DNA from 3 places in the Micromonospora globbae genome. Region 3 is predicted to be linked to each of the others. Evidence: riboswitches for the same ligand, from Rfam matches in the RefSeq annotation. Region 3 holds a riboswitch; each other region holds the start of a gene.
The links. A riboswitch is a leader RNA that binds a small molecule or an ion and turns the genes downstream of it on or off. The one in region 3 is predicted to bind cyclic di-AMP.

Region 1: another riboswitch for cyclic di-AMP. It lies ahead of OG994_RS00990 (coiled-coil domain-containing protein); the one in region 3 lies ahead of OG994_RS24300 (C40 family peptidase).
Region 2: another riboswitch for cyclic di-AMP. It lies ahead of OG994_RS10480 (transglycosylase family protein); the one in region 3 lies ahead of OG994_RS24300 (C40 family peptidase).

The regions. Positions count from the first base shown of each region.
Region 1 is NZ_CP108084.1:216,363-219,628, forward strand. It holds gene OG994_RS00980 (SRPBCC family protein) at 1-63, shown strand, start outside; gene OG994_RS00985 (hypothetical protein) at 68-583, opposite strand; gene OG994_RS00990 (coiled-coil domain-containing protein) at 699-1,760, opposite strand; cyclic di-AMP (ydaO/yuaA leader) riboswitch at 1,765-1,897, opposite strand; partial or broken gene OG994_RS00995 (cation diffusion facilitator family transporter) at 2,068-2,216, opposite strand; gene OG994_RS01000 (HelD family protein) at 2,262-3,266, opposite strand, start outside.
Region 2 is NZ_CP108084.1:2,360,203-2,363,468, reverse strand. It holds gene OG994_RS10490 (N-acetyltransferase) at 1-50, opposite strand, end outside; gene OG994_RS10485 (hypothetical protein) at 219-551, opposite strand; cyclic di-AMP (ydaO/yuaA leader) riboswitch at 1,004-1,186, shown strand; gene OG994_RS10480 (transglycosylase family protein) at 1,184-1,798, shown strand; gene OG994_RS10475 (ATP-binding protein) at 2,108-3,266, shown strand, end outside.
Region 3 is NZ_CP108084.1:5,363,954-5,367,219, forward strand. It holds gene dcd (dCTP deaminase) at 1-212, shown strand, start outside; gene OG994_RS24300 (C40 family peptidase) at 311-1,288, opposite strand; cyclic di-AMP (ydaO/yuaA leader) riboswitch at 1,364-1,501, opposite strand; gene OG994_RS24305 (N-acetylmuramoyl-L-alanine amidase) at 1,756-3,266, shown strand, end outside.

The DNA.
Region 1 (3,266 bases), 1.7 Mb from region 3:
CTGGCGACGCGGCTCGGCGCGGCGCTCGACCGCGAGGCGGGCGGCCCGACCCCGGCGGCCTGAGCGGTCAGCCGCCGGTGCGCCCGGTCACCGTGGCGCGCCGGCGCGGCGGGGGCGTGGCCCGCCGCAGCCGCCCCCACGGCTTGTACGTGGAGAGCACTGTCGCGACGACCATGAGGCTGGTCGACACGGTGGGCGCGATCACCAGGTCGGCCCGGTCGCCGGGCGGCAGGGCGGCGCCGAGTTCGCCGGCGGCGCGCAGGTTCGGCGTGAGCAGGAACAGCACCAGCAGCACCATCACCGTGGTGATCAGCAGCTTGACGAGCACCCAGCGGTGCCGGAGCAGTCCCCACGGCGTCAGCAGGGCGCTGAGCACACCGACGACCCACACCACGACGCTGAGCGGGGCGAACAGCGCCGTGCCGACCAGCGCGGCGACCGGGTAGACGACGTCGGGGTCGGCGCCGCGCAGCACGGCGACGCCGAGGGTCAGCAGCACCAGGTCGGCGCCGAGCCACCCCAGCGAGGTGACGAGGTGCAGGGTGAGCAGGGCCTTGCGGGCGGTGCGCGGTGTCCGGGTCATGTCCGCGATGCTGCCCGCGCCGGCCCGCCCGGGCGTCCGGCGAGGAACGACACCGCTCCTACGCTCCGGGACGTAGTGCGGGTGGCCCGGCACGGGGACGGGCCACCCGCCGCGGTCAGTACACCGACAGGTGCACGTGGTTGGTGTGGTCGCTGGAGGGGTCCCCGCCCGCCCCGCTGTACGACTTCCATCCGCTGCTGGGCAGCCAGATCTGGCGGTACCAGATCACGTAGAGCACGGCGAGCCGGTCGGAGTTGCGGATGAAGTACGCCGACAGGTTGTTGCCGTACGTCTTGTCGCCGCCGGTGGCGTCGCCGCCGAAGCCGTTCTTCTGTGCGGCGAAGTCGCAGGCCCGGCCCTTGGGATGCTCGCCGGAGCCGCCGCTGCGGTAGCAGGAGACGTAGCGGGTGAAGCCGGCGGCCTTGGCCTGGTTGAGCGCGTGCAGCATGCGCGGGGTGATGCACCCGTTCGCGGGGGTGGGGTCGTTGACGCTGCACGACTCCTTCGGCCAGGAGCCGTCGGAGTTGCGCGGGGCCGGTGCGGCGTTCGCCGTGGAGGTGCCGCGGTTGGAGCTGTCGGTGGTGCGCGCGGCCTTGGCGTTGGCCACCTCGAGCGCGCGTTCGGCCTGTTCCTTGCGCTTGGCCATCACGGCGACCTGCTTGCGTTCCTCGCGGATCTCGCCGTCGAGCGCCGCCCGGGTGCGGGTCATCTGGTCGCGGGTCTCCATGAGGTCGCGCAGGGCGCGGTCCTCGTTGGCGGCGACGGCCTCGAGAGCCGCCGCGCGGTCCAGGAAACCCTCCGGGGTGTTGCTGTTGAGCAGCGCCGACACGGGCCCGAGGCGGCCGGTGCGGTACGCGACCCCGGCGATCTCACCGACCTTGCCGCTGCGCTGGGCGAGTTCCGCCTCGGTCGTCTTGAGCTGCGCCGTGAGCTCCTGCTGCCGTTTGACGGAGCGGGCGAGGGCGGCCTTGGCGTCGAGCCAGCCCTTGCTGGCCGCGTCGAGCTGCGCCCGCAGGGAGGGGGTGCCACCTTCCGGGTCCTGACCGGGGGCGGCGGCGCGGGCCACCGGGGCGGCCTCGGCGGTGCCGGGGGCGATCGCGACGCCGAGGGCGAGCGTCGCGGCGATCAGGGCCGCCATCCGGGCGGCATGTCGTCGTACGGGTGCCACTACTGGCATGCACATGTCCTTCCGTCAGCCGCCGACCGGGTTAGCTGACGGGTTCGGGACGGAAGATCCCTACCGCTGGCGCGGATGCACCCCACGAACATGGTTCCCCGGCTCGCCGCGTCGCGGCGATTAGGCGACGGCCGCCGCCGGCGCCGGTGGGCGCCGCCTGGCGGAGGCCGGGACCGAGCCTACCGGGGCCAGTGTGGTTGATGCAGCAGATGTGACTCTGTGTGTCTACCCAGACACGGAAAAATGGCGCAAAAGCGGGCTAGACGGGCGTGTGCTCGTCACCACTCCATGGCGCCGCAGGCGCCCGGCGCCGCGCGGTGCGGCCGAGGCGCCAGGTGCGGGGGAGGATGAGAACGCCGATCGCCACGCCACCACCGGGTCGGCCCACCACCAGCCGGTCGCCGCGATGAGCGCCGCCACGGCGATCACGCCGAGCAGGTCGCCCGGCACCTCCAGGGCAGTTGTCGGAGAAGGCGCGACCCGGCCCGTCCGACGTTCGCCTCAGGCGGTCGGCTCGATCGTGGTGAGCCGCTGGGTCGCCCGGGACAGCGCCACGTAGAGCGTCCGGACGCCGGCATCGGCGCGGATCTCGCCCGGCGCCACCAGCACCACCCCGTCGTACTCCATGCCCTTCGCCTCCAGGCTGGTCACCACCTGGAGGCGGGGCGCGCCGAGGCCGCCCAGCCAGCCGGCCACCTCGTCCCGGCGGGACACCGGGGTGATCACCCCGACCGTCCCCTCCACCTCGGCGAGCAGGCCCGTCACCGCCGCCACCGTGGTGGTCTCCAGCTCGCCCGCCGGCACCGTCAGCTCGACCGGCTCGACGCCGGTGGAGCGGACGGCGGTGGGCAGCGGCAGGTCCGGGTCGAGGCGGCGGATCTCGGCGGCCGCCACCGCGAAGATCTCCGCCGAGTTGCGGTAGTTGGTGGTGAGCGTGAAGTGGTGCCGGCGGCGGCGCCCCAGCGCCTGGTCCCGGGCGCGGGTCAGCTCCGCCGGGTCACCCGTCCAGGCCGTCTGGGCGGGATCGCCCACCACCGTCCAGGACGCCAGCCGGCCGCGCCGGCCGATCATCCGCCACTGCATCGGCGAGACGTCCTGCGCCTCGTCCACCACGACGTGCGCGTACTCCCGGTAGTCCGCCGGGCGCTCCCGGGCCGCCTCCCGCGCGGCGCGCTGCCGGTCGGCGTGCGTGCTCAGCTCCCGCACCCCGCCGGCGAGCTGGAACGGGTCACGCCTCGGCCGGCGCGGCTGCACCGGCTTGCCGAGCAGCGCGTCCAGCTCGTCCAGGAGGGCGATGTCGGCGACCGTCAGCCCCTCGGTGTCCAGGCTCCGGTACGCCTCGGCCAGCAGCCGGATCTCCGCCCCGGAGAGGACGCCGCCGGCGTACCGGCGCAGCCGCTCCGGTCGGGCCAGCCAGCCCAGCACGTGGCGCGGGTGCAGCCGGGGCCACCAGGCCTTGAGGAACTCCCGGAACTCCGGCCGGTCGGCGATCTCGTCCTCGAAGGC
Region 2 (3,266 bases), 3.0 Mb from region 3:
AGCGGGCCGACGTCCGGGCGCTCCGCCAGGGTCACGATGTCGAGGTCCACGCGGCGCACCCTAGAGGCGCGACCCGTCGGCCCGCAGCCGATATTCGGCCCGCTCCGGGGGCGGCCACGGTGGCCGGCGTCGCTCAGCTCCCGCGTCACCGGTCCACCCGCGGCCGCAGCCCGGAGCGGAACCCACACGTCCTCCCGGCCGTCGGGCCGTCCGCCCCGTCAGGCGGCCGAGGCGCTCGTCGACTCCCGCAGGTGGGCGGTCGCGGCGCGGCGGGCCGCGGGCACGACCGGGGCCGCCGACCAGCCGGTGGGGGCGTCCTGCGCGGGCTCGGCCATGCCGTCGGCCTCGCTCTGGGCGGCCCGCAGCGCGCGCTGGGCGTTGTTCCACGCCGTGCACGGCCACGGCTCACCGGCGCAGAGAAGGTTCCGGCAGCCCCCCTCACCGTCGGGCTCGTGCGCGTCGGCCACCTCCAGCGCGAGCTTCCACAGCAACGGGTCGGTCACCCCGTCCGGTCGTTCTGTCACCGAGTCGGTACGGTCTGTCTCGGGCATGGCGATTCCCCCCTCTGGTTCGTGTGCCGCCCTACCTTCACCACTGTCTCCCCCCGGTAAACCCGGCTGCCGGCGGCCTGAGCTGCCGGGTCTCCGTAGCGGATTCTCACCCACGGTGTCGAGGCATCCCAGCCCCGCGCGTATTCGTGTCGTAGTCGTCACCGCCGTGTCCCCCGTACGGACCACCGATGATCGCGTTGGGTGATCATGTGCGTGCCATCGGTGGCCGTCCGGCATCCCGGGTGTCGGGTGTCGCACGTGGACGGCGGTGTCACCTTCCCGGTACGCCGCGTGGTCGTCCCGGCGCCGACGCGCCACTCATCGCACGGCCTCGCGCGGTCCGCAACTCGAGCGAGGGACGCCACGCGGGGCCCGGTGAAGAACTTCACAGGGGGTGGGCGACCGTCGTGAGAGCCGCCTAGCGTCGGTCGGGTCCGCCATCGTGGACACCGCGACCGGAAACGCCTAATCCTGCCGCCGGTCGTCGGCAATTCGTCACCCGGGCAGGAGCGGGGGACCCACGTTCCTCGGCGTGCGGCGGTGCGCCGCGCGCCTCGGGGTGAAGCCGCCATGGGCGGCCGGGCTCCTCGGCCCGAACCCGACAGCTCACCTCGCCGGCGTGGAGGACACCCATGTCATCTGCGTACAACGCCCGTCACCGTGCCGTGACCGCCCGTCGCGTCGCCCTCGGCACCCTGGCCGCCGGCGCCGTCACCGGCGCCGTCGCCCTCTTCGGCACCGCTTCGCCCGCTCAGGCCGCGGTCAACTGGGACGCCATCGCCCAGTGCGAGTCCGGCGGGAACTGGCACATCAACACCGGCAACGGCTACTACGGCGGGCTCCAGTTCTCCCAGAGCACCTGGGAGGGGTACGGCGGCACCAAGTACGCCGCGCGTGCCGACCTCGCCACCCGCGGCGAGCAGATCGCCGTCGCCGAGAAGGTGCTCGACGGCCAGGGCATCGGCGCGTGGCCGACCTGCGGCAAGAAGGCCGGCTCCACCGCCTCGACGTCCACCGGCAAGTCGTCCACGTCCACCCGGGACAAGGAGCGCGGTTCGACGTCGACGACGCGCACCGCGCCCTCGTCCGGCGGGCACACGTACGTGGTGAAGCCCGGCGACACGCTGTCGGAGATCGCCGAGGCGCACCACGTGGACGGCGGCTGGCGGGCCCTGTACGAGCGGAACGAGCGGGTGGTCGGCGACGACCCGGGTCTCATCCTGCCCGGGCAGCGGCTCGCCCTCTGACGCACCACCGGCGTCCGGGCATCCACCCTTCCGGGGTGGGTGCCCGAACGTGTCGGTGCGGCCGTCACGGACAGTGGTGGCGCGAATCTCCCCGGTCGGTCGGACGCGGTCACCGGCGGGGCTGATGCATCGATCTTTGGAGAAGGCGTACCGTCCGGGTTGGTGAATCTCCACAACTTCCGCCGTTCGCAGTTTGGTCGGTGCGACAGTTCCTTACCGGCCGGTAGCGGCGAAGGTTGTCGGCGGGGACCTCTGCCACCAGGGCGTCCCCGTTCTTCTGTGAACGACGCTCTTTGGGGGGCCAACTCGGTGTTCAGCCGCATCGCCATCGTCAACCGGGGAGAAGCCGCCATGCGGCTGATCCACGCCGTCCGCGAGCTCAACGCCGAGGCCGCAGCCCCGCCCATCGAGACCGTCGCGCTGTACACCGACGCGGAGCCCACGGCCACGTTCGTCCGCGAGGCCGACCACAGCTACTGCCTCGGGCCCGCCTCCGCGCGTCCGTACCTGGACCACGCCGTCCTCGAACGTGCCCTCGTCGAGACGGGCGCGGACGCGGCGTGGGTCGGCTGGGGCTTCGTCGCCGAGGATCCGGCGTTCGCCGAACTCTGCGCGAAGCTGGGGGTCACGTTCATCGGGCCCAGCCCCGAGGCGATGCGCACGCTCGGCGACAAGATCGGCGCAAAGCTGATCGCCGAGGAGGTCGGCGTGCCGGTGGCGCCGTGGAGCCGTGGCGCGGTGGAGAACCTGGCCGCGGCCAAGCGCGCGGCGGCCGAGATCGGCTACCCGCTGATGCTGAAGGCGACCGCCGGCGGCGGCGGACGGGGCATCCGGGTCGTCCGCAGCGACGAGGAGCTCACCGACGCGTACGCGCGCACGAGCCTGGAGGCCCAGCGCGCCTTCGGCAGCGGCGTCGTGTTCCTGGAGCGCCTGGTCACCGGCGCCCGGCACGTCGAGGTGCAGGTCATCGCCGACGGCCAGGGCACGGCGTGGGCGCTCGGCGTCCGCGACTGCTCGGTGCAGCGGCGCAACCAGAAGGTCATCGAGGAGTCGGCGTCGCCGGTGCTCGCCCCCGAGCAGGTCCGCGAGCTGAAGGCGGCGGCCGAGCGGCTCGCGCTGGCTGTGGACTACCGGGGCGCCGGCACCGTCGAGTTCCTGTACCACCCCGGTGAGAAGCTCTTCGCGTTCCTCGAGGTCAACACCCGGTTGCAGGTCGAGCACCCGATCACCGAGGCGACCACGGACTTCGACCTCGTGAAGGCGCAGATCCACGTCGCGGCCGGCGGCCGGCTCGGCGACCGGATCCCCGCCGAGGCCGGGCACGCCGTCGAGGCGCGCCTCAACGCCGAGGACCCCGACCGCGACTTCGCGCCCTCGCCCGGCCGGATCGTCCGGCTGGCCCTGCCCAGCGGCCCCGGCATCCGCGTGGACACCGGCGTCAGCGAGGGCGACGTGATCCCCGCCGACT
Region 3 (3,266 bases):
CCGGCCACGTGACGCTGGAACTGTCGAACGTGGCCAACCTGCCGATCACGCTCTGGCCCGGCATGAAGATCGGTCAGCTCTGCATCTTCCGGCTCTCGTCGCCGGCCGAGCACCCGTACGGATCGGCCGTGTACGGCTCGCGCTACCAGGGTCAGCGTGGCCCCACACCGAGCCGCGCCTGGCAGAACTGGCGTACCTGGCCGACCCGCTGAGCCGGACCCCGGGGCGGCGGCGAGGCACCACGGGTCGCCCCTGACGAGAGGGGTCCCTTCCCGGCGCATGCGCCGGGAAGGGACCCCTCCTTCGTGCGTCAGCCGGGGCGGCCGAAGCTGTGGATCGGCCCGTCGTCGACCTTCTTCATCTTGACCGGCACTCCGGCCTGGGAGGCGTGCACCACCCAGCCGCCACCGACGTACATGCCGACGTGGTGCAGGTCGCTGTAGTAGAAGACGAGGTCACCGGGGCGCAGGTCGCCGCGGCTCACGGTCTTGGTGACCCGGCGCTGCTGGGCGGCGTTGTGGGGCAGCGAGACCCCGGCCTTGGCCCAGGCCGCGAGCACGAGGCCGGAGCAGTCGTACGAGTCGGGGCCGTCGGCACCCCAGACGTAGGGCTTGCCGATCTGGGCGCAGGCGAACTTCACGGCCACGCCGGCGGCGCCACCCGGGTAGGTGGCCGGGCACGGGGCGGGTCGCAGCGGTCCGGCGCCGCCGTTGCCGTACACCTTGATCCGCAGCTTCTGCAGCCGGTCGATCTCGGCGTTGATCTGCTTCTTCTTGGCCGCGAGCTGGGCCTCGGTCCGGGTCAGCTGGGCCACCAGGGTGTCCAGCGGCTCCTTCTGCCGGACCAGCTCGTCGCGCAGCTGCGCGACCTGCTGGACGTCCTTCTGCTGCGTCTGGGCGAACCGGTCGAGCAGCTCCAGCTGGCCCATCAGTTCGCTGGGGCTCCGGCTGCCGAGCATGGCGTTCACCGTGGACAGGTTCTCGCCCTTGTACGCCCGCGCCGCGAGGGCGCCGACCTTGTCCATGGCCTGGTCGACCTGGACCTGGAGGGGCTTGATCCGCTTGGCCAGGGCGTCGGCCTGCTTGCGCTTGGCGGCCAGCTCCTGGCGGGTGGCGTTGTGCTTCTCGATGACCGGCTCGAGCTTGTTCCAGTCCTCATCGATCTGGCGTTCGATCTCGGCGACCGACGGGTCGGCGTGCGCCGCGGTGACGCCGCCGGTCAGGACGACGGCGACGCCGACGAGGGCGGCGAGGGCGGTGGTGAAGCGGGACCAGCGTGGACGCGGCACACCCGTCGCACGGTCGGCGCGCGCCGACCGGTTCGACGGAGGCCGCGGGGCATGGTGGGCCACCGGGCTCCGTACTCCTTCTTCCCTGACCGCCTACCGGGTTAGCTGACGGGTTCGGGCGGGAAGGGAGGCGCCCTACCGCATCGCTGCGGATTCACCCCGGAAACCTGGGTCCCCGGCTCGCTCCCGAGAGCGACTCGGCGGTGTCGGACCGTTACCGCCCGGGTGGACGGACCTGCTGCCGGCCGACGATTGACCAGACTAGAGAGGCGCGTTATCGATTCGCAACCCGTCAGGCCGTGACACTCCGTACGCGACACGGCCGACCGCACCCACGGTGCGACGCCGTAGATTTTCTTCTTCAAACCTCGATAGATGGAAAGGTATTGACCTGAACGCGGCGTCGGAGTGAAGGTGGGCCCACCTGCACCCGTCCTTCACTGGGGGGTTCGATGCACCGATCAGCCATGTCGAGAAGCCGGCGGGCGCTGCTCGCCGCCGCGGTGGTGGCCGCCGCCGCGGCCGTACCGCTCACCGGCGGCCCGGCCGGCGCCGCGCCACCCGCCGGGGCCGCTCCCGTCGACGACCGGCAGCAGCAGTACGCCGCCGCGGCGGCCGAGTACGGCGTACCCGAGAGCGTCCTGCTGGGCGTGTCCTACCTGGAGTCCAGGTGGGACACCCACGCCGGCGCGCCCAGCACCAGCGGCGGCTACGGCCCGCTGCACCTCACCGACGCCGCCCACGTCGCGGCGCTGCCCGCCAGCCACCACGTGGACGAGGGCGAGGACCCGCGCGGCGACACGTCCCGCCCGATGACGGTCACCACGCCCGCCGTCGCCTCGTCGGCCGACGGGCCGGACGCCGCGTCACTGCGGACCATCCAGGCCGCCGCCACGCTCACCGGCGCCGACGTCGAGGCCCTGCGCTCCGACCCGGCCACGAACATCCGCGGCGGGGCGGCGCTGCTCGCCGCGTACCAGAGGGAGCTGGGCGGACCCGTCGGCGCCGGGACCGACCCGGGCGCCTGGTACGGGGCGGTGGCCCGCTACTCGGGCGCCGACACGGAGGAGACCGCGGCCGCGTTCGCCGACGAGGTGTACGCGCAGATCCGTGAGGGCGCGAGCCGGCGGACCGACGACGGCCACCAGGTGACCCTGGCCGCGCGGGCGGTGAGCCCGCGGGAGGACGCCCTGCACCGGCTCGGGCTGCGCCGCGCGGAGCGGCCCGACGGGCTGGAGTGCCCGGTCGGCCTCGGGTGCGAGTGGATCCCGGCGCCGTACGAGCAGTACGGCCCGGGCGCCGGCGACTACGGCAACCACGACCTGGGCAACCGGCCGGCCCAGCAGAAGATCGAGTACATCGTCATCCACGACACGGAGGGCTACTACGGCCCCAGCGTCGGCCTCGTGCAGCAGGCCGACTACCTCGGCTGGCACTACACGCTGCGCTCGGTCGACGGCCACGTCGCCCAGCACATCAAGGCCAAGGACGTCGGCTGGCAGGCCGGCAACTGGTACGTCAACGCGAAGTCCATCGGCATCGAGCACGAGGGCTTCGCCGGGCACGGCACCTGGTACACCGAGGCGATGTACCGCACCTCGGCCAAGCTGGTCCGGTACCTCGCGCACAAGTTCAACATCCCGCTGGACCGCCAGCACATCATCGGGCACGACAACGTCCCCGGCACGGTGGCGTCGACGGTGGCCGGCATGCACTGGGACCCGGGCCCGTACTGGGACTGGTCGCACTACTTCGACCTGCTCAAGGCGCCGTTCCGGACCACCGGCACGAAGCGGACCGGCCTCGTCACCATCGACCCGGACTTCGCCGCCAACCGGCCGGCCTTCTACGGCTGCAACCAGCAGCCGCCGGGCGTGCCGGACCCGCCGCCGCCGGCCGAGCCCTGCCCGCTGCGCGGATCCTCCGCCGTGATCCTGCACAGCGCGCCGAGCCACGACGCGCCGCTGGTGAACGACCT